DNA from 2 places in the Klebsiella sp. PK18 genome. Region 1 is predicted to be linked to the other one. Evidence: predicted binding sites of a transcription regulator. Region 1 holds the regulator's gene; the other holds the start of a gene.
The links. Region 1 encodes PhoB, which activates phosphate uptake and scavenging genes when phosphate is short. Its sites were predicted from a motif close to CTGTCATAAAACTGNCNNAT; they were not measured.
Positions count from the first base shown of each region.

Region 2: the regulator PhoB is predicted to act here: its motif matches at 4,831-4,850, upstream of uvrB (excinuclease ABC subunit UvrB).

Region 1 is NZ_CM173493.1:4,433,453-4,448,597, reverse strand. Features, by position in the region: gene proC (pyrroline-5-carboxylate reductase) at 1-758, opposite strand, end outside; gene AC3EMD_RS21955 (YaiI/YqxD family protein) at 875-1,333, shown strand; gene AC3EMD_RS21950 (DUF2076 domain-containing protein) at 1,330-2,028, opposite strand; gene aroL (shikimate kinase AroL) at 2,356-2,889, shown strand; gene AC3EMD_RS21940 (YaiA family protein) at 2,961-3,152, shown strand; gene AC3EMD_RS21935 (AroM family protein) at 3,402-4,082, shown strand; gene ppnP (pyrimidine/purine nucleoside phosphorylase) at 4,160-4,444, shown strand; gene rdgC (recombination-associated protein RdgC) at 4,516-5,427, opposite strand; gene mak (fructokinase) at 5,519-6,433, shown strand; gene sbcC (exonuclease subunit SbcC) at 6,640-9,777, opposite strand; gene sbcD (exonuclease subunit SbcD) at 9,774-10,979, opposite strand; gene phoB (phosphate response regulator transcription factor PhoB) at 11,162-11,851, shown strand; gene phoR (phosphate regulon sensor histidine kinase PhoR) at 11,873-13,168, shown strand; gene AC3EMD_RS21895 (hypothetical protein) at 13,249-13,590, opposite strand; gene brnQ (branched-chain amino acid transporter carrier protein BrnQ) at 13,582-14,901, shown strand; gene proY (proline-specific permease ProY) at 14,988-15,145, shown strand, end outside.
Region 2 is NZ_CM173493.1:3,801,845-3,816,989, forward strand. Features, by position in the region: gene eptA (phosphoethanolamine transferase EptA) at 1-556, shown strand, start outside; gene pmrA (two-component system response regulator PmrA) at 556-1,227, shown strand; gene pmrB (two-component system sensor histidine kinase PmrB) at 1,231-2,328, shown strand; gene uvrB (excinuclease ABC subunit UvrB) at 2,579-4,600, opposite strand; partial or broken gene AC3EMD_RS18580 (hypothetical protein) at 5,012-5,221, shown strand; gene AC3EMD_RS18585 (ABC transporter ATP-binding protein) at 5,311-6,033, shown strand; gene bioD (dethiobiotin synthase) at 5,975-6,697, opposite strand; gene bioC (malonyl-ACP O-methyltransferase BioC) at 6,690-7,445, opposite strand; gene bioF (8-amino-7-oxononanoate synthase) at 7,429-8,586, opposite strand; gene bioB (biotin synthase BioB) at 8,583-9,623, opposite strand; gene bioA (adenosylmethionine--8-amino-7-oxononanoate transaminase) at 9,709-10,998, shown strand; gene AC3EMD_RS18615 (kinase inhibitor) at 11,069-11,545, shown strand; gene AC3EMD_RS18620 (amino acid permease) at 12,058-13,440, opposite strand; gene hutH (histidine ammonia-lyase) at 13,539-15,065, opposite strand; gene hutU (urocanate hydratase) at 15,062-15,145, opposite strand, start outside.

The sequences.
Region 1 (15,145 bases):
ATCACCGCGGAGCGGAACCCTTTCTCTTCCAGTACGCGGACGGCTTCGATGGTGGTCCCGCCAGGCGAGCAGACCATATCTTTCAGCGCCCCCGGATGCTCGCCGCTCTCCAGCACCATTTTGGCGGAGCCCATTACCGCCTGGGCGGCGAATTTATAGGCCTGGGCGCGCGGCATGCCGCCGAGGACGGCGGCATCGGCCATCGCTTCGATAAACATAAAAACATAGGCCGGCGCCGAACCGCTCACGCCCACCACCGGATGGATCATCGGCTCGGCAATTTGCTCCGCCTGGCCAAAGCAGCGGAACATGGTCAGCACTTCGGCCACATCTTCGCTGCTCACCAGCGCGTTAGGCGTGACGGAGGTCATACCGGCGTTGACCAGTGACGGCGTATTGGGCATCGCGCGAATAATTTTGCGATCGTGACCGAGGGCGCGCGCCAGTTGCTCAAGCGTGACCCCGGCGGCGATGGAGACCACCAGCGACTCTTTATTCAGGCTTGAGGCGACGTCGCCCAGCACTTTGGTCATGATCCCCGGCTTAACCGCGCCGAAGACGATATCGGCAATCTGCGCCACTTCCTGAGCGCTCCCGGCGGCGTTGATGCCATACTGGTCGCGCAGAGCCGCAACCTTATCCGGCGACGGGGTGTAGACCCAGATTTGTCCCGGCTGTACCTGGCCGCTGGCGATCAGTCCACCCAGAATGGCCTTACCCATATTGCCGCAGCCGATAAAGCCAATTTTCTTATCCATCACCATTCCCCTCTGCTTTTTTCGTTACGATCTGATTAGCTTACCATCCTGGCGCTTTCATGGGGGAGAAAAGCAGGTAACATTGGCGTCACTTATTGCAGGTAACAGGAGCTGGCATGGCTATTTGGGTAGATGCGGACGCGTGTCCGAACGTGATTAAAGAGATTTTGTTCCGCGCGGCAGAGCGTACCCAGACCCCGGTGACGCTGGTGGCGAATCAGCCGCTGCGCGTGCCGCCGTCGCGTTTCATCCGCACTTTGCGGGTTGAGCAAGGTTTTGACGTGGCGGATAACGAAATCGTTCGCCAGTGCGCGGCGGGAGATTTAGTCATCACCGCCGACATCCCGCTGGCGGCAGAGGTGCTGGCGAAGGGCGGGGCGGCGCTGAATCCGCGCGGGGAACGCTACAGTGAGGCGACGATCCGCGAGCGCCTGACGATGCGGGATTTTATGGAGACATTGCGGGCCAGCGGCGTGCAGACCGGCGGCCCGGATAGTTTATCGCAGCGCGACCGGCAACAGTTTGCTGCCGAGCTGGAGAAGTGGTTGCTGGCGGTTAAGCGTCAGCAGGGTTAAACCCAGCTATCGTCGTCGCTGCCAATATCATCGTCGCCAAAGCCGGCGTCGAAGTCGTCGTTCCAGGTGTTGTCGGCAAGGAACTGATCGTCTCCCTGGCGGAACGGATCGTCACCCGCGGTGGCGTCCTGCGCGGCGGCGGCAGCAGGCTGCGGCTGCTCTTCGATGATATTGACAATCTCCTGCGGGTGCGAGCCGCTGAACATGTTGGTCAGCATATTGCCCAGCACCACGCCGCCCGCTACGCCTGCGGCCGTTTGCAGCGCGCCTGCCATAAAGCCGCCGCCGCGTGCCGCTGCCTGCGGGGCATAGTTCTGTTGCTGTTGCGGCGGGGCATACTGCGGCTGGGCGCTGGCCTGCGGGCGACCGTATTGCTCCGCGCCCGGGATGGGGTCAGAGCCGCGTGACGAGCCGCCACCGCCAAACAGGCCGGAGAGGAATCCGCCGCTGCTGGGCTTCGCCGCCTGCAGCTGGCTGACCTGGCTCTCCAGCGCCTGGATGCGATCGTTAAGCTGTTTAATCGCGGCTTCCTGGATAAGAATGGTTTGCGCCATATAGTAGGGGGCCGCCGGCTGCGCGCTTACATGTTGGGCAATCCGCTCCTCGGCGCTGGTATCGCGCGATGCACTGTGCGCCTCAGCCTCTTTTAGCCGGGAAAACAGTCCATCAATAAGGCGTTGTTCTTCAGATTGCATGTTACATTCCTCTGTCACACTGTCGAATAGGCATCAGGGTGCGTCTGAAACACGATGTTGTAAATATGTTGCTTCGTAAAGCTATGCATAAATGTGTTACCGTTTACGCCAGCGTTGGATAAAAAATAACGCCCAGCCGAAAGTAAAGCTGGTTAAACACTTAATGCAATGATAAGTTTACATCAAGAACCCCTTTTGTCACTGTGGTGATGGGGTGCAAAGAAGTTGTGTAACGTTTTGTTTACGACTACGTTACGGAACAAACAGCGATAATACGTTCTTTCGTTTTCATATTTTACGACAGGCGGAACCAGGGGGTCTTCGGTCATGACACAGCCAATCTTTCTCATCGGGCCACGCGGCTGCGGTAAAACCACCGTTGGTCATGCGCTGGCGCGAGCGCGGCATTTTCAGTTCTCCGATACCGATCATCGGCTGCAGGCCCATGAGCAGCGGACGGTGGCAGAGATCGTGCAGGCAGAAGGGTGGGCGCGTTTTCGCGAACTGGAGACCCTGTCGCTGAAGGCCGTGACTCTGCCGAATACGGTGATCGCCACCGGCGGCGGTATTGTGCTGGCGGAAGGTAATCGCCAGTTTATGCGGGAAAACGGCGTGGTGATCTATCTGCAGGCCTCGGTGTCGGCGCTCATTGATCGTCTGGAGGCCTACCCAAAAGCCGAACAGCGGCCGACGCTTACCGGTAAGCCGGTACGTGAGGAAGTGGGCGAGGTGTTGGCGCAGCGCGAAGCCTTATACCGTGATGCCGCCCATCATATTGTCGATGCCACGGCCTCCCCGGATCGGGTGGTGGAGCAGATTATGACCATGCTGTGCGGCGCGACGGCAACCCCGGTAAGTTAAGAATTTACTTACATTAAGGCGGCGAGGGGCGCCTATACTTGATAGTTCTGATACCAGAAGAAGGAAGAACTATGCCAAACAGGCCCCCATATCCGAGAGAAGCGCGCGTGGTTGCGGTAGAGAAAGGCCCGCAGGGTCAGACCGTCACCTGGTATCAACTCCGCGCGGATTATCCTGAACCCAATTCGCTGATCAGCGAACATCCTACCGAGCAGGAAGCCGTGGATGCCAAGCGGCGCTATGAAGATCCTGATAAGTCGTAACCCCTGAGCCCGGATTGCCGGCCATACTGGCAATATCGGGCGTATCTCACATTTTTTATTTATCAGTCGTACTAATGAATATCTAACACACGGATTTTTCAGGCACGCCGCTGTCGCCCGGCAATCTTTACATTCAACCGCGGCGCGGAACTGCTACGCTTCTCGACGGTTGATTTTTACTCACCAGGGGGGCGGATGCCGTGTGTGGTAAGTCTGTCTTGAAGCAGTGGTAGTGAAAAGGTACATGATATGAGTAGTGCAACGATGGCAATTTTGACCATCGGCGTTGTGCCGCTGGCGGGAGTGTTGCCGCTCCTGACCGAACATATCAGGGAAGAACAGATCACCCACATTAGTTTGCTGGGCGATATGACACATGCTGAGGTAACCAAAGAGTACGCGGTGGGTGACGGCGAGCAGGGCCTGCTGACCTTGCTCAATGATAACCAGCTGGTGATGGTATCGCGGCAGAAAATTGAACGCGATATCCGCAGCGTGATCGCGATGCTGGATCGGCAGAACTATGATGTGATCCTGTTGCTTAGCTCCGAACAGTTAAGCGGTTTTACAACCCACCATGCGATCCTTCTTGAGCCGCAGCGGATCATCCCGCCGCTGGTGGCGTCGATCGTCGATGGGCATCAGGTGGGGGTGATCGTGCCGGTGGAAGAGATCATGCCTATGCAGCGGCAAAAGTGGCTCTCGCTGGAAAAGTCGCCGTACTACGCGCTGGCCAACCCTTTTACCGGCAGCGACAGTGAGTTATTAAGCGCCGGCAAAACGCTGCTGGAGCAGGGCGCCGACGTGCTGGTCCTCGACTGTCTCGGTTACTATCAGCATCACCGCGATGTGTTACAAAAAGCCCTGGACGTCCCGGTTTTGCTGTCGAATGTGCTGGTTTCCCGACTGGCGGCAGAACTATTGGTCTAATGTGTTAATTTCACGTGACAGGGGCAAGGAGCGCCCCCTATATTGAGCCTTTAACCGACGATCAGAAGGGCTTGTTTATGCTTCAAAGCAATGAATACTTTGACGGAAAAGTGAAATCCATTGGCTTCACCAGCAGCAGTACCGGTCGCGCCAGCGTTGGCGTGATGGCGGAAGGGGAATACACCTTTGGTACGGCGCAGCCGGAAGAGATGACGGTGGTCAGCGGGGCGCTGAATGTCCTGCTGCCGGGTGAGACTGAGTGGAAAGTTTACGCCGCCGGCGAAGTTTTCAATGTGCCAGGCAACAGCGAATTTCATCTGCAGGTGGCTGAGCCAACCTCTTATCTGTGCCGCTATCTGTAAGCCAGAGTGACACCCGGCGCCTGCCGCCGGGTTGTTTTTTCCTTCCTGCCAGGCAGGAAGGAAAGCGGCGCTTAGCGCTGCGCTTCGCCGCCGAGCCCTTCTACCAGGCTTTGGATCAGGGCAGCCAGCTCGCCGGTCATTAAGATAAAGTCGGCGTCAAAGCGCTGGGCGAAATCTTCCCGATCGATATCTTCGTTTTGGTCACGTAATTCATCGCAGAACTTGAGGCGCTTAATTGACGCATCGTCGCAGATCACAAACTGAATACGCTGCTGCCAGTCCAGCGCCAGCTTGGTGACGACCTTCCCGGCCTCAATGTGCACGGCGATTTCGTCGCTGACCAGATCCTGTTTCTTGGCGCGGATCACGCCGCCATCTTCCAGCATCGCTTTCAGCTCGGCTTCATCCAGCAGCTGGAAGCCCTGCGCCACGGTGCCGGAGCGGACCCACTCGGTCAGCGTCAGCTCAATCGGATTCTCCAGGGTCAGCGGCACCACCGGCAGTGAACCGAGGGTTTTACGCAGCAGGGCCAGCGTGTCTTCCGCTTTCTTCGCGCTGGCGCAGTCCACCATGATCAGGCCGTTAACGGTATCGATCCACATCATCGTCTGGCTGAAGCGGCTGAAGGCGCGCGGCAGCAGCGAGTGCAACACTTCATCTTTCAGGGAATCTTTCTCGGTCTTCTTCAGCTTGCGGCCCTGATCGGCTTCCAGCTTCTGGATCTTCGCCTCCAGCGCCTGCTTGATCACCGGCGACGGCAGGATCTTTTCTTCTTTACGCGCGCAGATAATGATCTGGCCGTTTGCCGTATGCGTCAGCGCGTCGCTGTGCGATCCCATCGGCGACACCCAACCGGTTTTCGCCATATCCTGGCTGCCACACGGGGTAAATGTCAGCTCGGCCAGCTGTTTTTCCATCTCCTCGGCGCGCAATTCGATATCGCGGCTGAGACGGTAAACCATTAAATTTTTGAACCACAGCATGATAATTTCCACGGCTTTATCGTTAAATCAGGCGGGCATGATAGCGAATTGTCGCTATGCTTGCATTGTTAATCGGGGTGAGGAGCTGAGCGTGCGTATTGGTATTGATTTAGGTGGAACAAAAACCGAAGTGATAGCCCTGAGCGACCAGGGAGAGCAGCTGTTTCGCCACCGGTTACCCACGCCGCGTGAGGACTACCGGCAAACCATCGAGACTATCGCCACCCTGGTAGCGATGGCCGAGCAGGCGACCGGGCAGCAGGGTACCGTGGGGATGGGCATTCCTGGCGCAATTTCGCCCTATACCGGGGTGGTGAAAAACGCCAACTCGACCTGGCTCAACGGCCAGCCCTTTGATAAGGATCTCAGCCTGCGCCTTGAGCGTGAAGTCCGGCTGGCCAACGACGCCAACTGTCTGGCGGTGTCGGAGGCGGTGGACGGCGCGGCGGCGGGGGCGCAAACGGTGTTTGCGGTGATTATCGGCACCGGCTGCGGCGCCGGGGTGGCGCTCAACGGGCGGGCGCATATCGGCGGCAACGGTAACGCCGGCGAGTGGGGGCATAACCCGCTGCCGTGGATGAACGACGATGAGCTGCGCTATCGCGCCGAAGTGCCCTGCTACTGCGGTAAACAGGGATGTATCGAAACCTTTATCTCCGGCACCGGCTTTGCCACCGACTACCAGCGGCTGAGCGGCAAGGGGTTAACCGGCAGCGAGATTATGCGTCTGGTGGGCGAAGGTGACGAAAAGGCCGAACTGGCGCTGAGCCGCTATGAACAGCGGCTGGCGAAATCGCTGGCCCACGTGGTGAATATCCTCGACCCGGACGTTATCGTGCTGGGCGGCGGGATGAGCAACGTCGAGCGTCTGTATCAAACGGTACCGGACCTGGTGAAGCAGTGGGTCTTCGGTGGCGAGTGTGAAACGCCGATCCGCAAAGCGTTGCACGGTGACTCCAGCGGAGTACGCGGCGCGGCCTGGCTGTGGCCGCTCCAGGGGACCTGAACCGCTCCCCCTCACCCCGGCCCTCTCCCTGCAGGGAGAGGGAGAAAAGCGGTACGGTGCGGGTGGTAGAGGCAGTGGCCGGGAACCCCTCACCCTGCAGGGAGAGGGGAATCGCAATAGCGTGCGAAATTACAGACCGGCGCCGGACGGTTCCCTCTCCCTCCGGGAAAGGGTTAGGGTGAGGGGACATCGCCATAATTCAGACCTCACTCCACCGCAAACACTCTGTCCAGCCGACTGTAGCCCAGGCCATTTATCTTCTTCACTTTGATCTGCACCGGAATACGTTCCTTCATTGCCTCCACGTGGCTGATCACCCCGATAATTTTGCCGCTGGCGTTAAGGGCATCCAGGGCGTCCAGCGCCGTATCCAGCGTTTCGCTGTCGAGGGTGCCGAACCCTTCATCGAGAAACAGGGAGTCAATCCGTGTTTTATGGCTCACCAGGTCTGACAGCGCCAGGGCCAGCGCCAGGCTGACGAGAAAACTTTCGCCGCCGGAGAGGGTGCGGGTGTCGCGCACGGCGTCGGCCTGCCAGGTATCGACCACCTCCAGCTCCAGCGCCTCGCTGGCCTTGCGTTGCAGCAGATAGCGGCCGTGCAGGCGGTTGAGCTGCTGGTTTGCCAGCCAGACCAGATTATCCAGCGTCAGCCCCTGGGCGAATTTGCGGAACCGGTCGCCGGTGCTGGAGCCGATCAGCGAATTCAGATAGCCCCAGTCGTCCGCCAGCTGCGCCGCCTCTGCAATCTGCTGCCCCAGCGCCTGCTGCTGCTGGCGGCTTTCATTATCCTGCCTGAGCTGCTGGCGGATCTCACCCTGACGGGTCGTGTTGTCCCGCAGCCGCTGGGCCAGGGCGTGCAGTTGCGTTTGCAGGGTGGGGCCGTCCGCGTCTGATCCTTGCGGCCGCAGCGCCAGATGCGCCTGTTGCTGCTGAGTCGCCTGCTCGCAGAGCACCGTCGCTTGCTGAAGCTGCTGCTCAAGCGACTGTTTTAACTGCGTCAGCCGCTGGGCGGTCTCGTCATCCAGCAGTGCGGCGAGGAACGCCTCCCGATCGTTGAAGCGGCTGGCGGCCAGGGCAGTCGTGAATTGCGTCTGTGACTGATGTACGCGCGCCGTTTCTTCGGTCTCCAGTTGCTGCTGGGCGACAAGCTGGCTGTGCAGCGACAGGCATTCCTCGTGGATTTCGCGCCAGTTGTCCGGGATCACCGGCTCAGCCTCCGCGTCATCCTCATCGCCGGGCGGCAGCGTATCGAGCAGCGGTTTCAGGGCGGCGATCTGATCCTGGAGCACGCCATGCCGCGTCTGTTGCGCCTGCCACCGGGCAAATTCGCTTTCGCGAGCGTGCAGCCAGGCGGCTTCTGCGCCTTCTTCCGGCAGGCTGAGCGACAGCGTCTGCAGGGCGTTCTCCAGCCCCTGGCGCGTGGTCTCCAGCTGCTGGTGAGCCTGGCGCTCCAGCGCTTGCTGGTCGTTGAGCTGGCTCTGTAACATCAGACGCTGGCTGAGCTGATAGAGCTGCTGCTCGTAGCGCTCCTGCTCCTGCATCCAGTCGTTTATCTCTTGCGCAATATCCCGCGTGACCTGCAGAGCGGCGCAGGTTTCCTGCCACGCTTTAGTGAGCGCTTGCTCTTCCTCTGTGAGCCGCCGGGCCGCTTCGGTCTCACGCTGGAGCTGCTGCGTCAGGGCGTTGACCTGCCCGAGGACCAGCAGACCTTCTTCTTTCAGCGCGGCGACCTCTTTTTCCAGCGCGTCGCGGCGGCGCTGATTATCCGTGACCGTTAGGGAGGCGTATTGCTCAATCGCCGGATGTTCACAGGATCCGCACAGCGGGCAGGGCTTCCCCGCCTCAAGCCGGGCGCGGTAACCTTCCAGATCTTTAATCGTTTCTTCCCGTTGGCAGAGCGCCTTCAGGTCGAGATAGTGCTGGTTTTTGTCTTTATATTGCTCCCGACGTTGCGTCAGGGTGGCATTGAGTTTTGCCTGCTCCGTTTGCGCCTGCTGGATGTTCTCGGCGCTCTGCCGCAGGCGTTTGTGCAACTGCTGATGCTGTTCATGCAGGGAGAGCAGCCGCTGGCGCAGCGGCCGCGATTGCGTTTGCTGCGCCATCGCCGCCGCGACTTCCTCTGCGGACAATGACAGGGAGCTGGCCGGCAGAGCGCTGAGTTTCTGGCGCAGCGCGGCCAGGCGGGTGGTCTGAGCCGTTAGCTGCTGTTTATCGCGCGTCAGTTGCGAGAATTGCGCCCGCCAGCCGGCAATCTCCTGGCCCCATAAGCGGAATCGGTCATGGGCCGCCAGCCACTGCGCCAGGTCCGTCAGTTCAGCCTGACGCTGCTGCTGAGCGTGCAGGGCGCTGCGGCGGATGCGCGCGCGCTGCGCGGTGCAGGCAAGTAAGCGAGCATTTACTTCGTTGATCCGTTGCCGGGTTTGCGCCAGACCTGCCACCTGTTCCTGCTGACGCTCCCACAGGGGGCGCAGCTGGGCGGCCGGCTGGGCCAGCTCAAGCTTCGCCAGCGCCGGGGCGGCGTCGGTCAGCGCCTGGCGGGCCTGCTGTTGCCGGCTAACCGCCTGCTGGTGCTGCTGCGCCAGCTCGTCGCAGCGCGTCAGCCACTGAAGCTGCTGTTGCTGGTTTTGCTGCTGCGTTAGCAGGGTTTTTTCTTCGTCAGTGAGTACCTGCAAACTTTCCTGCAGCGCCTGCTGCTGCGCTTCCGTCAGCAGAACGATGCCCGCCGCCTGGGCTTCGAACTTCTCCAGCGTGTGGCGAGCGGCTTTGTGCTGTTCGTAGACCATGGCCGAAATCTGGCCGTAGATTTCCGTGCCGGTCAGCTCCTCCAGCAGCTCCGCGCGATCGCTCGGCTTCGCGTTCAGGAAGGCGGCAAATTGTCCCTGGGAAAGCAGCATCGAGCGGGTGAAACGGCCATAGTCGAGCCCGGTGAGCGTCGCGGTTTGCTCCAGTTTGTCCGAGACCTTATCGGCGAGGATTTTGCCGTCGGCGCAGCGTGCCAGCTCGACGCGGGGCGCCTGCAGATTGCCATCCGGTTGGTTGCGTGCCCGGTTCTGGCTCCAGAAAGCGCGGTAGGCGGTGCCTTTGACTTCAAACTCGACCTCCGCCAGACATTCGGCGGTATCGCGGGTCATCAGGTCATTTTGCGACTGGGAAACTTTATTCAGGCGCGGCGTCTCGTGATAAAGCGCCAGGCAAATGGCATCGAGCAGGGTGGTTTTGCCGGCGCCGGTGGCGCCGGTAATGGCGAACAGGCCGTTGCTGACGAACGGCTCGGCGGTAAAGTCTATCTTCCATTCACCCTTCAGGGAGTTGAGGTTTTTCAGACGCAGACTGAGGATTTTCATGCGTTTTCGTCCTCCGCGGTGAGCGTATGCAGCGTATGGGTGAACAGCTCGTGCAGCCGGGCGCGCTTGTCATCGTCAATCTCGGTCAGCGCCAGCCGGCGCTCGAACACCTCTTCCACCTTCAGTTCGCTGAGGGTCTCCCGCTGGGCGTTGAGCAATATTTTCTCGCGCTGCTCGCGGCCGCGGCGTACCAGCAACACTTCCACCGGCAGATCCTCCGTCAGCGCCTGAATATGACGCTGAATATCGTGCAGGTAGTCCTCGGTGGTGATTTCGATATCCAGCCACACCGGCGGGTCCTGCTCGACGCCGCGCCACTGCTCCAGCTGGGCGGTGATGGCGGCCAGATCGCCTTTGATCACTGCCAGCGGCTGGGTCACGGGCACCTCCAGGGTTTCCACGGCGCTGAGGCGCCCGTCGTTAAAACTCACCAGGTGCACCGATTTGGCTTTGCCGGTTTCATCGAAGCTCAGCGGCAGCGGCGAGCCGCTGTAGCGGATGTGCTCGCAGCCACCGACCACCTGCGCCCGATGAATATGGCCCAGCGCAATGTAGTCGGCAGGCGGGAAGTGTTGCGCCGGAAAGGCATCCAGCGTGCCGATGTAAATGTCGCGGACGGCATCGCTTTTGCTGGCGCCGACGGTGGTCAGGTGGCCGCTGGCAATGATGGGCAGCGGCCGATCGCCGCGCAGCGCGCAGGCCTGCTGATACTGCTCCTGATAATAGTCGCTGATGGCGTGCAGTAGCTGTTGCTGTTTTTCCCGACCGGAGTGGCCGGCCTGACTGGTAACCAGCTCGCGGGGGCGTAAAAACGGCACCGGGCAAAAGATGGCGCCAGGGGTGCCGTCGCGCAACGGCAGTTCAATGGGCGCGTAGCCGGCGTTCGCCACCACGGTGGTGTGCAAAAAGGCGAGAATATCGCGGGACTCATTGAGCATCGCCACTGAATCGTGATTGCCCGCCAGCACCACCAGGCGACAGCCGGTCTGCTGCAACTGGACGACAAAACGGTTATACAGCTCGCGGGCATAGCTCGGCGGCGAGCCGGTATCAAAAATATCGCCAGCCACGATAATGGCGTCGACTTCATGCTCCTGCGCGCGGGCCAGCAGCCAGGTAAGAAAAGCGTCGTGTTCTGCCGCGCGGCTTTTGCTGTAAAAATTCTGGCCCAAATGCCAGTCGGAGGTGTGAAGGAGGCGCATAAATCTTCCCTAGCGAAAAAAGCATGGGCGGCAGTATATCATTTGTCGGCGCGGGGTAAGTCCGCGTCATGCTTCAAATTACCCGATCATCAGACCGTCATTTTTTTCATAAATCTGTCACAAAAGTGACGCATAATGACGCCGCACTTCTATACTGATGGCTAAAAAACACAGGGTAAATAATGGCGAGAAGAATTCTGGTCGTTGAAGATGAAGCTCCAATCCGCGAAATGGTCTGCTTTGTTCTGGAGCAAAATGGCTTTCAGCCCGTCGAGGCGGAAGATTATGACAGCGCGGTGAATCAACTCAATGAACCCTGGCCTGATTTGATTCTCCTTGACTGGATGCTGCCGGGTGGTTCGGGGCTGCAGTTTATTAAGTTGCTCAAGCGCGAGGCGATGACGCGGGATATCCCGGTTGTGATGCTGACCGCGCGTGGAGAAGAAGAGGATCGTGTTCGCGGCCTGGAGACCGGCGCGGACGACTACATTACCAAGCCTTTCTCACCGAAAGAGCTGGTGGCGCGAATCAAAGCGGTGATGCGCCGTATTTCGCCGATGGCGGTGGAAGAGGTGATCGAAATGCAGGGTCTGAGCCTCGACCCTTCGTCGCATCGGGTGATGACCGGCGACAGTCCGCTGGACATGGGGCCGACGGAATTTAAATTATTGCACTTCTTTATGACCCATCCTGAGCGAGTGTACAGCCGCGAGCAGCTGCTGAACCACGTCTGGGGAACCAACGTCTATGTGGAAGACCGCACGGTGGACGTCCATATTCGCCGCCTGCGCAAAGCGCTGGAAAACAGTGGCCATGATCGCATGGTGCAAACGGTTCGCGGCACGGGGTATCGTTTCTCCGCCCGTTTCTGAATTTTGACAGGAGTGTGACCCGTGCTGGAACGGCTGTCATGGAAAAGGCTGGCGCTGGAGCTCTTTTTAGCGTGTATTCCGGCCCTGATTCTGGGGGCGTTTGTGGGTCATCTGCCGTGGTTTTTACTGGCGGCAGTGACCGGTTTGCTGATCTGGCATTTCTGGAATTTGATGCGCCTGTCGTGGTGGTTGTGGGTGGATCGGAGCATGACTCCTCCGCCTGGACGCGGCAGCTGGGAGCCGCTGCTGTATGGTCTGCATCAGATGCAGATGCGTAATAAAAAGCGTCGACGCGAGCTGGGAAGCCTGATTAAACGCTTTCGCAGCGGGGCGGAATCGCTGCCGGATGCGGTTGTACTGACCACGGAAGAGGGGGCCATTTTCTGGTGTAATGGCCTGGCGCAGCAGATTTTAAACCTGCGCTGGCCGGACGACAGTGGCCAAAATATTCTCAACCTCCTGCGTTATCCCGAGTTCGCCAACTATCTGAAACAGCGTGATTTTTCTAAGCCACTCAACCTGGTGCTGAATAACGCTCGCCATCTGGAAATTCGCGTGATGCCTTACACCGATAAGCAGTGGCTGATGGTGGCGCGCGACGTGACGCAGATGCATCAGCTGGAAGGGGTGCGGCGGAACTTTTTCGCCAACGTCAGCCATGAACTGCGCACCCCGCTGACGGTGCTGCAGGGCTATCTGGAGATGATGCAGGAGCAGGTACTGGAGGGGGCGACGCGGGAAAAAGCCCTGCACACCATGCGAGAGCAAACTCAGCGTATGGAAGGGCTGGTGAAGCAGTTGCTGACGCTGTCGCGCATTGAAGCCGCGCCGGCGCTGGCGATGAATGACCGCATCGACGTGCCGATGATGCTGCGGGTGGTGGAGCGCGAGGCGCAAACTCTCAGCCAGGAGAAACAGACGCTGATCTTCACCGTTGACGAGCAGCTCAAGGTGCTGGGTAATGAGGAGCAACTGCGCAGCGCCATTTCCAATCTGGTCTATAACGCGGTGAACCACACCCCGCCGGGGACCGAAATTCGCGTCAGCTGGCAGCGGACCCCGCAGGGGGCGCTGTTCAGCGTCGAGGATAATGGGCCAGGCATTGCGCCAGAGCATATTCCCCGTTTGACCGAGCGTTTTTATCGGGTGGATAAAGCTCGCTCCCGGCAAACGGGGGGCAGCGGCCTGGGACTGGCGATCGTCAAACACGCGGTCAACCATCATGACAGCCGGCTGGAGATCGACAGCACGGTGGGCAAGGGAACCCGTTTTAGCTTCCTGCTCCCGGAACGATTAATTGCCAGAAACGACGCCTGATCGGCGTGCTGTCAGCTTATCTTGCCAATGACCAGCCCCGGCTGGTCATTTTCGTTGGCATCCCTTTTTTCCTCGCCTATTTAATGAACGCGTGCTGCTTTTTTGTTCGCATGATAAGCCACGGGTTTTCCATCAATATGGTAAATGATTCTGGTGTGAAACTGATAACCAGCATAATCATCTGCTTTTGCGATCGTGCCTTGCTTTAAAACGTTATAAGCGTTTAAATTGCGCCTGCGCAGTCGATGACAGACTGCTTTTGCGTGGTAATACCAAAAACAATTCTTTCCCACGCCGCTTCGGGAGCATATCTCGCTGAGTTTACCGGCAATGGCCGCTGTATCGTCCCTGAGAGGGGAGCGCGGTATTTTTCCATTTTTTACAACACCACATCCACAGGCAGTAATGAATTTATGACCCATCAGTTAAAATCTCGCGACATCATAGCGTTGGGCTTTATGACCTTCGCGTTGTTTGTTGGCGCAGGCAACATAATTTTCCCTCCGATGGTTGGCTTACAGGCGGGCGAGCACGTCTGGACTGCGGCGATCGGCTTCCTGATCACTGCGGTGGGTCTGCCGGTGCTGACGGTGGTGGCGCTGGCGAAAGTCGGCGGCGGCGTTGAAAGCCTGAGCACCCCGATTGGTAAAGTGGCGGGTATCCTGCTGGCGGTGGTGTGTTATCTCGCGGTGGGACCGCTGTTCGCGACCCCGCGCACCGCGACCGTCTCCTTTGAGGTCGGTATTGCGCCGCTGACCGGCGACGGCCCGCTGCCGCTGCTGATCTACAGCGTTATCTATTTCGCGCTGGTGATTCTGGTCTCCCTCTATCCGGGCAAACTGCTGGACACCGTGGGCAACTTCCTTGCGCCGCTGAAAATTATCGCCCTGATTGTGCTGGCGGTCGCGGCCATCATCTGGCCAGCGGGCCCGATCAGCGACGCGCTGGAAGCGTATCGTACGGCGCCATTCTCCAATGGCTTCGTCAACGGCTACCTGACCATGGATACCCTCGGCGCGATGGTGTTCGGGATCGTGATTGTCAATGCGGCACGCTCCCGCGGCGTCAGCGAAGCGCGTCTGTTGACCCGCTACACCGTCTGGGCTGGCCTGATGGCAGGCGTTGGCCTGACGCTGCTGTACCTGGCGTTGTTCCGTCTGGGTTCTGACAGCGCCACTCTCGTGGACCAGTCCGCCAACGGCGCGGCCATTCTGCACTCCTACGTGCAGCACACCTTCGGCGGGGCGGGCAGCTTCCTGCTGGCGGCGCTGATTTTCATCGCTTGCCTGGTGACGGCGGTGGGCCTGACCTGCGCCTGCGCCGAGTTCTTTGCCCAGTATCTGCCGTTCTCCTATCGCACGCTGGTCTTTATCCTTGGCCTGTTCTCGATGGCGGTCTCCAATCTGGGCCTGAGCCACCTGATTCAGGTGTCAATTCCGGTGCTGACCGCTATCTATCCGCCGTGTATCGCACTGGTTGTATTAAGCTTTACCCGCAGTTGGTGGCATAATTCGTCCCGCGTTATCGCGCCGGCCATGTTTATCAGTCTGATGTTTGGTATCATTGACGGGATTAAGTCATCGGCGTTTGCCGCGATTCTGCCGGCCTGGACCGCGCGTCTGCCGCTGGCGGAGCAGGGCCTGGCCTGGCTGATGCCCACCGCCGTGATGGTGTTCCTCGCGGTGATCTGGGATCGCGCAGCCGGACGTCAGGTGACTTCCAGCGCCCATTAACAGGCGTTAAGGAAAAGCGTTTAACCACGGGACTTCGGGTTCCGTGGTTTTTTATTTTTTGTGTTAAACGGCATTGAAAAACCACGATGGAAAGTAGTAACAAGCTTAAGCGCGGGCTAAGCACCCGGCATATCCGCTTTATGGCCCTGGGTTCCGCCATCGGCACCGGGCTTTTTTACGGCTCAGCCGACGCCATTAAAATGGCCGGACCCAGCGTGCTGTTGGCCTACATTATCGGTGGCGT
Region 2 (15,145 bases), 630 kb from region 1:
TAATCTGGACAGTTACATCGACAACCTGAAACAGGATGGCATTATCGTACTGCATACTATCGGCAGCCACGGCCCGACCTATTACAACCGCTATCCGGCTGAATTCAAAAAATTCACCCCGACCTGCGATACCAATGAAATCCAAAGTTGTACGCAACAACAGTTGACCAATACCTACGACAACACCATTCTGTATGTCGACTATGTTGTTGATAAAGCGATAAAATTACTGCAATCCAAACAGGATAAATTTACCACTAGTCTGGTTTATTTGTCAGACCACGGCGAATCGCTGGGTGAAGATGGCGTCTATTTGCATGGTCTGCCGTACTCAATTGCGCCGGATACGCAAAAACACGTGCCCATGCTGCTGTGGCTGTCGCCGGATTACCAGCAACGTTACGGTGTCTCCAGCCAGTGTTTGCAACAACAGGCCAAGACGAAGGATTATTCACAAGATAATCTGTTCTCCACCCTGCTCGGCCTGCTCGGCGTCAGCACCCACGAGTACCAGGCAGCAGATGATATTTTAACGCCATGTAGAGAGGCTGGTTGATGAAAATCTTAGTCATTGAAGACGATGCGCTGCTGTTGCAGGGGTTGATTCTGGCGATGCAAAGTGAAGGATACGTATGCGACGGCGTCTCCACAGCGCACGAAGCGGCGCTATCGTTGGCCAGCAATCACTACAGCCTGATCGTACTCGACCTCGGCCTGCCGGATGAAGACGGTCTGCATTTTCTCACCCGCATGCGGCGGGAGAAGATGACCCAGCCGGTGCTGATCCTCACCGCCCGCGATACGCTTGAGGATCGCATTAGCGGTCTCGATACCGGCGCGGATGACTATCTGGTGAAACCCTTTGCCCTGGAAGAGCTGAATGCGCGCATTCGCGCCCTGCTCCGCCGGCATAATAACCAGGGCGATAACGAAATCAGCGTCGGCGATCTGCGCCTCAACGTCACCCGCCGCCTGGTGTGGCTGGGTGAGGCGGCGCTGGAATTGACGCCAAAAGAGTATGCCCTGCTGTCGCGGCTGATGATGAAAGCCGGTAGCCCGGTGCATCGTGAAATCCTCTACAACGACATCTACAGCTGGGACAACGAGCCGGCGACCAATACCCTTGAGGTGCATATTCATAACCTGCGCGAAAAGATTGGCAAATCGCGGATCCGCACCGTCAGGGGTTTTGGCTATATGCTGGCTAACCACATCGACACGGAATAGACCATGGCTCTGTTTGCAACCGAAACCTGGACCATGCGCCACCGGCTGCTGCTGACCATTGGCGCCATCCTGGTGGTCTGCCAGCTGATCAGCGTCTTCTGGCTATGGCATGAGAGCAAAGAGCAGATCCAGCTGCTGGTGGCCAGCGCCATCGAAGGCCACAATAACCAGAAACATGTGGAGCATGAGGTACGGGAAGCGGTCGCCAGCCTGCTGGTGCCGAGCCTGTTGATCGTTGGCCTGGCGCTGTATATCAGCATGCTGGCGGTGCGCAAGATCACCCGCCCGCTCTCCCGACTGCAAAGCGAGCTGGAGAGCCGCACGCCGGACAACCTCACCCCCATCGTGCTCAGCGAATCGGTGCCCGAAGTCACGGCGGTGACCACCGCCCTGAATCAGCTGGTTTCCCGTCTCAATCTGACCCTCGACCGTGAGCGGCTGTTTACCGCCGACGTGGCGCATGAGCTACGTACCCCGCTGGCCGGCCTGCGGTTGCACCTCGAACTACTGGCGAAAGTGCACGGCGTGGGCGTCGACCCGCTGATCCAGCGCCTCGACCAGATGACCACCAGCATTTCGCAGCTGCTGCAGCTGGCGCGCGTCGGACAGTCTTTTTCCGCCGGCAGCTATCAGCAGGTGCTGCTGCTGGATGACGTGGTCAAACCGCTGCAGGATGAGCTGGAGACCATGCTGGCGCAGCGTCAGCAGCGGCTGCTGCTGACGGATGTCGAAAGCGAGGCCATCGTCTCTGGCGACGCGACGTTAATCCGTGTGATCCTGCGCAATCTGGTGGAGAATGCTCACCGCTACAGCCCGGAAGGGTCAACTATCCGCGTGTCGGTGAAAGCGGGCCTGATGCCGGTGATGGCGGTGGAAGATGAAGGCCCAGGGATTGATGAGGCGAAAAGCGGCGAACTCAGTAAAGCGTTTGTGCGCATGGACAGTCGCTACGGCGGCATAGGCCTCGGACTGAGCATCGTCACGCGCATTGCTCAGCTGCATGACGCCCAGTTCTTCCTGCACAACCGCCAGCCGGGGCCCGGCGTCCGCGCGTGGGTGTTATTCCCGCGGCGCGCGGGTCAGAACGTCAGTACCCACTGATGGAAAAAGGCAACAATAATAACCAGGGCGGTGGCGACCGCCAGATATTCACGGAAGTTGATTTTTTGCATGGGCGCTATCCTCATCATGGGGAGGTTAGTGTCGCCTGGCGAGATTAAGCAAACATTAAGAAGGCCGCAATGCGGCCTTTTTTCTTCTCAAAGGTTTGCTATCTGGTAGCGGGACAATGAGAGAAGCGTCCCGCCTTCACTACGCCCCACACGCCCACTCCGGCAGTATGCGCCGGGACTCAGGAGGCGGCGATAAACAGCTCGCGCAGCTGATGCAACTGGTCGCGAATTTGCGCCGCCTCTTCGAACTCGAGGTTCTGGGCGTGCTGCATCATCTGCCCTTCCAGCTCGTGGATCTTCTGCTGCAGCGCTTTTGGCGTCATCTCCACGGCGCTAAGCCCGGCAGGCTCAACGGCCTTCGCTTTACCGCGCCCTTTGGCTTTAGTTTTCGCCAGGCCCTGGCCCAACTGCAGGATATCCACCACTTTCTTGTTGAGGCCCTGCGGTACGATGCCATGCTCTTCGTTATAACGCTGCTGTTTCTCCCGTCGACGCTCGGTCTCGCCAATGGCTTTGGCCATGGAAGGGGTGATCTTATCGCCGTAAAGGATGGCCTTGCCGTTGATGTTTCGCGCCGCGCGGCCGATGGTCTGGATAAGCGAGCGTTCGGAGCGCAGGAAGCCCTCTTTATCGGCATCCAGGATCGCCACCAGCGACACCTCCGGCATATCCAGCCCCTCACGCAGCAGGTTGATCCCTACCAGCACGTCAAACTCGCCAAGGCGCAGGTCGCGGATAATCTCCATACGCTCGACGGTGTCGATATCCGAGTGCAGATAGCGCACCCGCTCGCCGTGCTCCTCAAGATACTCGGTTAAATCCTCCGCCATCCGCTTAGTGAGGGTGGTCACCAGCACGCGCTCGTTGATGGCCGTGCGCAGGCGGATCTCTGACAACAGATCGTCTACCTGGGTGGCTACCGGCCGCACTTCGATGATCGGGTCAAGCAGACCGGTCGGCCGCACCACCTGATCCACCACTTCGCCGCCGGATTTATCCAGCTCGTAGGCGCCGGGGGTTGCCGAGACGTAGATGGTTTGCGGGGCCAGCGCTTCAAATTCTTCAAACTTCATCGGCCGGTTATCCAGCGCCGACGGCAGGCGGAAACCGTACTCCACCAGCGTCTCTTTGCGCGCCCGGTCGCCCCGGTACATACCGCCGATCTGCGGCACCGTAACGTGGGATTCGTCTATCACCAGCAGACCGTCTGCCGGCAGATAGTCAAACAGAGTGGGCGGCGGCTCGCCGGGCCCGCGACCGGAAAGGAAGCGCGAGTAGTTTTCAATGCCCGAGCAGTAGCCCAGCTCGTTCATCATTTCGAGGTCGAACTGGGTACGCTGGGTTAAGCGCTGCTCTTCCAGAAGCTTGTTGTTGGCCAGCAGAACCTTGCGCCGCTCCGCCAGCTCCAGCTTGATCTCTTCCATCGCCTGGACGATGCGTTCCCGCGGCGTCACGTAGTGGGTCTTGGGATAAATGGTGTAGCGCGGCACCGTCGATTCCACGTGGCCGGTGAGCGGGTCGAACAGCGACAGGCGCTCGACCTCTTCATCAAACAGCTCAATGCGCAGCGCGATATCGTCGGATTCCGCCGGGAAGACGTCGATCACCTCGCCGCGCACGCGAAAGGTGCCGCGCTGGAAGGCCTGATCGTTGCGGGTATACTGCAGTTCGGCCAGACGGCGCAGGATAGCGCGCTGGTCAATCAGCATCCCGACCGTCAGGTGCAGCATCATCTTCAGGTACAGGTCCGGGTCGCCGAGGCCGTAGATAGCCGAGACTGACGCCACCACCACCACGTCGCGCCGCTCGAGCAGCGCTTTGGTCGCCGACAAGCGCATCTGCTCGATATGTTCGTTTACCGAGGCGTCCTTCTCAATGAAGGTATCTGAGCTGGGGACGTAGGCTTCCGGCTGATAGTAATCGTAGTAGGAGACGAAATACTCGACGGCATTCTCCGGGAAAAACTCTTTCATCTCGCCGTAGAGCTGGGCCGCCAGGGTTTTGTTTGGCGCCAGCACCATCGTCGGCCGCTGCAGGTCGGCAATCACGTTGGCGATGGTGAAGGTTTTACCGGAGCCGGTGACCCCCAGCAGCGTTTGATGCGCGAGCCCATCCTCCAGCCCCTCTTCCAGGCGGCGGATGGCTTCCGGTTGGTCTCCGGAGGGGCGAAAGGCGGAATGCAGAACAAACGATTTACTCATTGATCAAAACCTGAAGATGGATTTAGCGGCCGGTGTTTAATTCTACCCTCCGGGCCATTTTTTGCCAACAAATTATACTGGATATTTAAACAGTACATCACTATGATAGCGTCAGTAAACGGCTTATTTCGGCGCCATGGTGCGCATAAAACGCGCACCGGGTGGAATAATCCTCCGGCCGGCAGGGTTATCCCCAGAAATTTTTACCTTTTAACATTTGTCAAGCGGACGGGTGAAAGTTTTATGGCAGTAGATGACGCTTTTCTTACACCCATTGATTTTATATAACACGCTGATATTTAAGTACTTTAACGAAAAGACGCCTTTCGCGCCAATTCAGCCGCAGGCCGCGTACGCTCTAGCTTACCGCAGGTTTTCTAACTCTAATACACAAGGTTATCCACAGGAATAGTGGATAACTGTCTGCAGCCCAAGACCGCCGCCGCCCGGCGCAAATCGACTTTCGCTGTAAACCGTGCGGCGAAAAATTTTTATCGAACTATTTTTGATAACTATCCGTTTAAAGCCGCTCGATTTTTGCTGCTTTTTGCACCACCCTTTAGCGTCGGGCACCGGAAAAGTGCAGCGCCCGCGCTGACTATGCCCGATGGTGTCGGCGTTTCGCGGTTTTTTCCGAGCGTTCTTTTTCCTGGCAAGAGTTTTGCAGCATCTTTCTGTCGCCCTGACGCCAGGATAAGGAGAAAACGTCCATGTTGAATTTACAGGCAGTAAATCATTTTTACGGTAATCAGCACTCGCTGTGGAATGTCGATCTTGAACTACGCCCGGGAGAGTGCATTGGCGTACTGGGACGCGAGGGAATGGGAAAAACCACCCTGGTCAACTGCATTGCCGGCCATCTGCCGGTGGCCAGCGGTCGGATGACCTGGCATGACATTGGCGCCCCGCCGTGCGATCTCACCCCCCTGTCCGCTCAGTCGCGCAGCGCCATCGGCATCGGCTACGTGCCGCAGGATAAACGCATCTTTTCCCAGCTCAGCGTGGAAGAGAACCTGCATATTGCCCTGGCGGCCGGGAAACCCGGGGCTAACGCCAGCGGCGGCGAAATTTATGACCATTTTCCCGAACTCTATGCGCTACGGCAGCGCAAAGGCGCTTCGCTAAGCGCCGACGATCAGTACCAGCTGGCGCTGGCCAGGGCGCTGATCGTCCAGCCACGACTGCTGATCCTTGACGAACCCTCACGCGGCGCAGGGCCGCGCTGCCTGCAAAAGCTGGCGGAATTGCTGCTGCGGTTAAATCGCGATATCGGTCTGACGGTGCTGCTCGCCGAGCAGCACCTGCCCTTTATCCGCCGGGTGGCGGATCGGTTCTGTGTCCTTCACCGGGGGCGTAATGTCGCCGAGGGCGATATTATGGCGCTGGATGAACCGCTGCTGGCGCAGTGGATGACGCCAGATCCAGCGCGCTGAGATCCAGATACTGGCCGAGATCGTCGCGCTGCGCGATATCGACAAGCCACGGTATTTCACCAAGAAACGGCGCGGCCAACCGGTTTTTCAGCGTCGCCAGATATTCGCCATGGCGCTTGCCCGGCGGCTGCACGTCATTGGCGATCCAGCCCGCCAGCGGCAGCCCCGCCTGGCGCACCGCCTGGGCGGAAAGCATCGCATGGTTGATACAGCCGAGCTTGACCCCCACCACCAGAATCACCGGCAGCTGCTCCTGCTGCGCCCAGTCGGCGAAGGTCAGGGTGTCCGAGAGCGGCGTAAACCAGCCGCCGGCCCCTTCCACCAGTACCCAGTCTGCCAGGCGCTCCAGTTCGCGTAAGCCACTGGAAAGCGCCGCCGCGGCAATCGGTCGCCCTTCATCGGCGCTAATAATATGCGGCGAGGTCGGTTCGGCAAAAGTATAAGGGTTGACCTGTTCATAGCTCAGCGCCACCCGGCTATTACGCTGCAGGGCCAGCGCATCTTCATTGCGTAACCCTTGTGCGGTCAGGTCGCTACCGGACGCCACCGGTTTATAGCCGGCGGTGTTAAAACCCAACTGGTTCGCCGCCTGCAGCAGCGCGCTGCTGGCGACCGTTTTCCCGACTTCAGTATCGGTTCCGGTGACGAAAAAACGTTTAGTCACGTTCAATGACTCCTGTAAAAAGATAATACGTCAGCGGGCAGATACCCTGCTGTTGCGGCCAGGCCAGCTGCAGTTCGCGCAGTTTGCCGCGGCCAAGCGGGGCGGATGCCCTCCCCTGGTGCAAATGGGTAGCGCCGATGCCCTTCAGGGAGCGCATAGCGCTCAGCGCATCGGCGAACGGCAGGCTAATCTGATGAACGATGCCTTCGGCGCGCAGGCCGCTCAGCGCCGCCCTTACCGCCGGTTCGCTGAGAAAACGGTTGGCATGCGGACGGTCGTCAATAGCCTGCCACGCCTGATTAAGCTCCGGCAGCGATCCGGCCAGCAGCGTGGTAAACGCCACCCGCCCGCCGGGTCGCACCACCCGGCACAGCTCGCCGATCGCCGCGCGCAGATCGTCGCACCACTGCACCGCCAGGTTGCTCCATGCCAGATCGACGCAGCCATCCGGCAGCGGCAGCGCTTCGATATCGCCCTGCAGATAATGCTGCGCGGCGTCGTGGCGCTGCGCCTGGGCCAGCATGCCGGCGGAGAGATCCAGCGCGGTCACCACGCTGCCCGCCTCACGCCAGTAGCGGCTCATGCTGCCGGGGCCGCAGCCAGCATCCAGCACCTGAGCAAAATCGCGGCGCGCCAGCTGGCGCAGCAGCAGATCGGCGCTGCGCCGCTGCAGTTCATCATGTTGCGTATAGCCGCTGGCCGCCCGGCCAAACGCCGCGGCCACCGCCTGCTTATTCACCGTGACCATGCAGCGCCTCCAGTAAACGGTTAATGTCCTCAGCCTGATGAGCGGCGGTCAGGGTCAGACGCAGGCGAGCGCTGCCGACCGGCACCGTCGGTGGACGGATCGCCGTCGCCCAGCAGCCGGCCTCGCGCAGACGGCAGGCCAGGCTCAGCGCTCGCGCGTTATCGCCGACGATCAGCGGCTGGATCGCGCTGACGGAATCGGTCAGCCCCAGCGACACATCGCCCATCCCTGCACGGAACTGACGGATGCGGGCGGCCAGGGTTTCCCGCCGCTGCTGGCCCTCATCGCTACGAATGACCCGCAGCGCCGCGCTCAGCGCCACCGCCTGGGCGGGCGGCATGGCGGTGCTGTAGATCAGATGACGGGCAAACTGCAGCAGATAATCGGCCATCGATTCGCTGCACAGTACCGCCGCGCCGCTCACCCCAAACGCCTTACCGAAGGTGACCACCAGCAGCTCCGGGCGCACCCCCTGCGCGGCGCAGCTTCCACGCCCTTCCTCACCAACCACGCCGATGCCGTGGGCGTCATCCGCCAGCAATACCGCCCCGGCGGTCTGCGCTGCGGCATGAATGGCCGCCAGCGGCGCGCTGTCGCCGTCCATACTGAAAATGCCTTCAGTCACCACTAACTGCAGACCGTCCAGCGGTTTCGCCAGCAGTTGCGCGAGCTGCTGCGGATCGTTGTGGGCAAAGCGCCGCAGCTGGGCCGGGCTGAGGCTCGCCGCTTCCAGCAGGGAGGCGTGGCTCAGGCGGTCGGCGACAATCCGATCCTCTTTTTCCGCCAGCGCGGCAACCAGCGCCTGATTGGCGGCAAAGCCGGAGATAAACAGTAGCGCGCGCGGGTAACCGAGCCAGTCGGCAAGTTCCTCTTCCAGCGCGCGGTGGGCCTCACTATAGCCGCTCACGTGGCCCGATCCGCCGGAGCCGACGCCATAACGTTCCGCCCCCTGCTGCCAGGCGGCGATAATGCCGGCATGCTGGCTCAGGCCCAGGTAATCATTGCTGGAGAAGTTGAGCCAGCGCTCCCCTTCGCGCTCCAGCCAGCGTCCGGCGCCGTGGCTTACCGGCAGGCGGCGGCGAAACGCATCCGTCTGCCGCCGCTCGTCCAGCGCCCGCTCGATTCGTTGCTGCCAGGTCATAGCGCCGCCGCGTTGTAATATTCCTCAGTGTCGGGGGTGAGTAGGGCCTGCTCCAGGCGCTGCTGCTGCTCATTATCGCCCTCCAGTACAGCCGTCTGCTGCGGGTTGATCCCCAGCTTGCGGAACAGCTGCAGGTCTTTGTCCTCTTCCGGGTTCGGCGTGGTGAGCAGCTTGCAGCCGTAAAAAATCGAGTTCGCCCCGGCCATAAAGCACATCGCCTGGGTCTGCTCGTTCATCTGTTCGCGGCCGGCGGAGAGACGCACGTAAGAGGTGGGCATCATGATGCGTGCGATGGCGATGGTGCGGATGAAATCGAAAGCGTCGACATCGTCGTTATCCGCCAGCGGCGTGCCTTTAACTTTCACCAGCATGTTGATCGGCACACTCTCCGGCGGCGTCGGCAGATTAGCCAGCTGCAGCAGCAGCCCAGCGCGATCTTTTACGGTCTCTCCCAGCCCGACGATGCCGCCGGAGCAGACTTTGATCCCGGCATCGCGCACTTTATCCAGCGTATCCAGACGCTCCTGATAGGTACGGGTGGTGATGATGTTGCCGTAAAATTCCGGCGAGGTGTCGAGGTTATGGTTGTAGTAATCAAGCCCCGCGCCGGCCAGGCGCTGCGCCTGGCTGGCGGTCAGGGTACCGAGCGTCATACAGGACTCCAGCCCCAGCGCCTTGACGCCTTTCACCATCTGCTCCAGATAGGGCATATCGCGGTCATTGGGGTTCTTCCACGCCGCGCCCATGCAGAAGCGGGTGGAGCCGGCGTTTTTCGCCTGACGTGCCGACTCCAGCACCTGCTCGACCTCCATCAGGCGCTCGGATTCAAGACCGGTTTTGTAGCGTGCGCTTTGCGGGCAATATTTACAGTCTTCCGGACAAGCGCCGGTTTTAATCGACAGCAACGTACTGACCTGCACCTGACGCGGGTCAAAATGCTGGCGGTGGATTTGCTGCGCTTCGAATAACAGATCGATGAGTGGTTTATTAAATAACTCAGTAACTTGCGACATTGTCCAGCGTGCGTGGTGAGCCATTAGCCTCTCCAAAAGGTTTTGTTAATTTGCGGTTCGGTTTATACTCGTAAACCTAAATGTTTTCAAAATGGTTTACAAGTCGCTTATGACACTGGACGATCTCGCCTTCGATCGGCGCCACATCTGGCACCCCTACACCTCTATGACTTCCCCCCTGCCGGTCTACCCGGTGGTTTCCGCCCACGGGTGCGAGCTGTCCCTCGCCGGCGGCGAACAGCTGATTGACGGCATGTCCTCCTGGTGGGCGGCGATCCACGGCTACAATCACCCGCGCCTCAATGCGGCGATGAAAGCGCAGATCGATCAGATGTCGCACGTGATGTTCGGCGGGATCACCCATCCGTCGGCGGTGGCGCTGTGCCGCCAACTGGTGGCGATGACCCCGGAATCGCTGGAGTGCGTTTTCCTCGCCGATTCCGGTTCGGTGGCGGTAGAGGTGGCGATGAAAATGGCGCTGCAGTACTGGCAGGCCAAAGGCCAGCCGCGTCGTCGTTTCCTGACCTTCCGCAACGGCTATCATGGCGACACGTTCGGCGCGATGTCGGTCTGCGATCCGCAGAATTCAATGCACAGCCTGTGGCAGGGCTACCTGCCGGATAACCTGTTTGCTCCCGCGCCGCAAAGCCGCTTCGACGGCGAGTGGGATGAGCTGGATATGGTGCCGTTTGCCCGCCTGATGGCCGCGCATCGCCACGACATCGCCGCGGTGATCCTCGAACCGATCGTCCAGGGCGCCGGCGGAATGCGGATGTACCATCCGGAGTGGCTGAGGCGGGTGCGTAAAATGTGCGACCGGGAAGGGATTTTGCTGATCGCCGATGAGATTGCCACCGGCTTTGGCCGTACCGGCAAACTCTTCGCCTGCGAGCATGCCGGTATCTCCGCCGATATTCTTTGTCTGGGTAAAGCGCTGACCGGCGGTACCATGACCCTTTCCGCCGCCATCACCACCCGAACGGTAGCTGAAACCATCAGCAATGGCGAAGCCGGCTGCTTTATGCACGGCCCCACCTTTATGGGCAATCCGCTGGCCTGCGCGGTGGCAAGCGAAAGCCTGCGCCTGCTGGAGAGCGGCGAGTGGCAACAGCAGGTGGCGGCGATTGAAGCCCAACTACAGGCCGAGCTGGCTTCGGCGCGGGGATCTGCGCTGGTCGCCGATGTGCGCGTGCTGGGCGCGATTGGCGTGGTTGAAACCCGGCGTCCGGTAAATATGGCCGCCCTGCAGCGTTTTTTCGTCGAACAAGGGGTGTGGATCCGCCCGTTTGGCCGCCTGATTTATCTGATGCCCCCGTACATCATCACGCCCAAACAGCTGACCCGCCTGACCCGTGCGGTCAACCTGGCCGTGCAGGACGAAACATTTTTTAGCGAATAAACAGCGGATTTGCGCCGCCGGGAAGGCTACACTTCTTTGTTAATCTGCACATTATCAATGAGGATGAAGCATGAAATTGATCAGTCACGATCTCCAGGACGGCGGCAAGCTGCCTAATCGTCACGTCTTCAACGGCATGGGCTATGATGGCGACAATATTTCGCCGCACCTGATGTGGGATGATGTGCCCGCGGGCACCAAAAGCTTTGTCGTCACCTGCTACGACCCGGATGCACCGACCGGCTCCGGCTGGTGGCACTGGGTGGTAGTCAACCTGCCTGCCGATACTCGGGTGCTACCGCAGGGTGCCGGCTCCGGTCAGGCGGAGCTACCGGAAGAGGCCGTTCAGACCCGCACCGATTTTGGTAAGGCAGGCTACGGCGGCGCGGCACCGCCGAAGGGTGAAACCCACCGCTACATTTTTACCGTCCACGCGCTGGATATCGATAAGATTGATGTCGATGCCGAGGCCAGCGGCGCGATGGTCGGCTTTAACGTCCATTTCCATTCCCTCGCCAGCGCCTCGATCACCGCCCTGTTCAGTTAATTATCCCCCCGGATAGCGGCTTGCGCCTTATCCGGGCAACCCACGGTGCCGGTATATTGTCGGGTGGCGCTGCGCTTACCCGACCTACGGTCCGTGCGGCCTGCCTTTAATTTATTCACCATGCTTGCTGAAACTGCCGATGCTGGCGGCCTCAACATCGCTGAGACGTTCCCGGAAGGCAGGGGCAGCCCGCATGGATGCGGGCTGAGGGCCGTGTTTTGCAAGGACGCTGCCTCGGCCCGACCCGAAGCCTGCAGGGATAAGTCGAAGGCACCACGAAGTGGCGATGTTGCTGGCCGGAGCCCGGGGGTACAGGGGCGGCGGCGACTGGCCGCCCCCTGTGCGCTCCCTGCGCCATGAGGGACATAACGCAGAAGAAATATTGGGAGCGCAATGTGTCGGAATTAACACAAAGCACATGTTTTCCCCGACCAAAACCGTTGCAAACCGATAACAGTATCTACGGTCCAAACGTAGCCCCGGTAAGCGCAGCGCCACCGGGGAGATTGACCTTACTGTTCCGTGGCCACCTGCAGCGCGGTTTTACGCACGCGCGCGTACCACACCACCGTCAGCAGCCCCAACCAGACCAACCCGGCTAACAGCGCCACGCGTGTCTCTTCCACCATTCCCAGCACGGCGATCACCAGCCCCATAAACAGCAGCGTCAACAGCGGACCAACCGGCCAGAAGGGGATCGGGAATTCGATCTTACTGCGCTCTTCGGCCGACAAACCGCGGCGCATCGAGAAATGAGAGAGCAGGATCATCAGCCACACCCAGACGGTGGCGAACGCCGCCAGCGAGGCAATCAGGACAAAGACCTGTTCCGGCATCAGATAGTTAAGCACCACCGCCACCAGCAGCGCCACGCCCATCACCACCACCGTCATCCAGGGTACACCGTTGCTGGCGAGCCGCTGGAAGCACTTCGGCGCCAGCCCCTCTTTCGACATGCCGTACATCATGCGCCCGGCGCCAAAAATATCGCTGTTAATCGCCGAGATACTGGCGCTAATCACGATGATATTCAGCACGGTCGCCGCCGCCGGGATCCCGAGGCCATCGAAGATCAGCACAAACGGACTGCCCTGCTCGCCAAAACTATTCCACGGGAAGATCGCCATCAGCACCGCCAGGGTGCAGACGTAAAACAGAATAATACGCAGCGGAATGGTGTTGATGGCCTGCGGGATGACCTTCTTCGGGTTCTGCGCTTCCGCCGCGGTGACGCCGATAATTTCCACGCCGCCGAAAGCGAACATCACGATGCCAAGCGAGGCGATGATCCCCTGCCAGCCATGTGGCGCAAAGCCGCCGTGGCTCCACAAATTTTCCAGCCCGGTGGCCGGGAAACTATGGCCAAAGCCAAAGAAGATGATGCCTGCCCCCGCCGCCATCATGGCGATAATCGCTACCACTTTAATCAGCGACAGCCAGAACTCCATCTCGCCGAACACTCGCACATTGCAGAGGTTCATCGCGCCAATAAAGAAGATGATGCTGAGGATCCAGATCCAGCGCGGCACATCGGGATACCACAGTCCCATATAGATACCGAACGCGGTGACGTCGGCCAGCGCCACGATCACCATTTCAAAGGTGTAGGTCCAGCCGGTAATAAATCCGGCCAGCGGCCCGAGATACTGGCGCGCATAGCTGCCAAAGGAGCCGGAAACCGGATTGCGCACCGCCATTTCACCCAGCGCGCGCATGACCATAAAGACCGCCGCGCCGCCAATCAGATAGGCCAGCAGCACCGCCGGACCCGCCGCCTTGATGGCGGAGGCCGAACCATAGAATAGCCCGGTGCCGATAGCCGAACCGAGCGCAATAAAACGAATGTGTCGGGCATTCAGCCCGCGCAGCAGATGCGGTTTGTGTTGTTGTTGCATATACAGGTGTCCTGATTTTTTTATATGACGACAAATATGCGATGTAGGTCGGCCGGGGGAATGACTTCCCCCGACGCGGGTACAGAGAACAACGGTGATTAATGCAGTACGGCAGGCAGCAGACGCGTCAGGTGACGTGCAGCCAAAAGTGCAATGGCATTTTCAATATCAGGGGCGAAGAAGCGATCCTGCGTATAGTGCGGCACGCGTTCGCGCAGCAGATGACGCGCCTCTTCCAGCAGCGGACTGGTAGTCAGCCCTTCGCGCATATCCAGGCCCTGCGCCGCCGCCAGCCACTCAACGGCCAGCACCCCGCGGGTGTTTTCCGCCATCGCCCACAGGCGACGACCGGCAGCCGGCGCCATCGAGACGTGGTCTTCCTGGTTGGCGGACGTCGGCAGGCTGTCAACGCTATGCGGGTGTGACAGCGCTTTGTTTTCACTGGCCAAAGCCGCCGCTGTGACCTGGGCGATCATAAACCCGGAGTTGACGCCGCCATTTTTCACGAGGAACGGCGGCAGCTGCGACATATGGCTGTCCATCATCAGCGCGATGCGACGCTCGGAGAGCGAGCCGATTTCGGCGATCGCCAGCGCGATATTATCCGCCGCCATCGCCACCGGTTCGGCGTGGAAGTTACCGCCGGAGATGACGTCATTTTCGGCGGCAAAGACCAGCGGGTTATCGGAGACCGCATTCGCTTCGGCTAACAGTACTTCCGCCGCCTGGCGGATCTGCGTCAGGCAGGCGCCCATCACTTGCGGCTGGCAGCGCAGTGAGTACGGATCCTGAACCTTGGTGCAATTATGATGCGACCGCGAGATCGCGCTGTCATCGGTCAACAGGTGGCGATACAGTGCCGCCGCATCAATCTGCCCGCGCTGGCCGCGCACCTCGTGAATACGCGCGTCGAACGGACGACGCGAACCCAGCGCCGCTTCGGTGGTTAACGCCCCGCAGACGACCGCGGAGGCGAACAGATCTTCGGCTTCGAACAGACCGCGCAGCGCAAAAGCCGTCGAGGCCTGGGTGCCGTTCAGCAGCGCCAGGCCCTCTTTCGCCGCCAGGGTAATCGGCTCCAGCCCCGCCTGACGCAGCGCGTCGGTCGCTGGCAGCCATTCGCCGCCGCGTACCCGCGCTTTGCCTTCGCCCAGCAGCGTCAGCGACATATGCGCCAGCGGCGCGAGGTCGCCGGAGGCGCCGACGGAACCTTTCGCCGGGATCCACGGCGTCACGCCGGCATTCACCAGGCCAATCAGCGCCTGGATCACGCTCAGGCGGATCCCGGAGAAACCGCGGGACAGGCTGTTAATCTTCAGCACCATAATCAGGCGCGCCAGGTCATCGTCCAGCGGCTCGCCAACGCCCGCCGCATGGGACAGCACCAGCGAACGCTGCAGGTTCTCCAGATCGTCCGTCGAGATACGGGTCTGCGCCAGCAGGCCAAAGCCGGTGTTGATGCCGTAGGCGGTACGCCCTTCGGCAAGGATGGCGTTGACGCAGGCCACACTCTCATCAATGGCGGCAAACGCGCTGCTGTCGAGGGTAATGTTCAGCGGGTGGCTGTAAACCTCGCGGAGCTGCGACAGGCTCAGTTTCCCCGGAATGAGCGTTAACGATTTCATTTAGCGTTCCCCTGCGTTGCTGCCACCATCGGAAGATTCAGACCCTGTTCTGCTGCGCATTCAATAGCAATATCGTAACC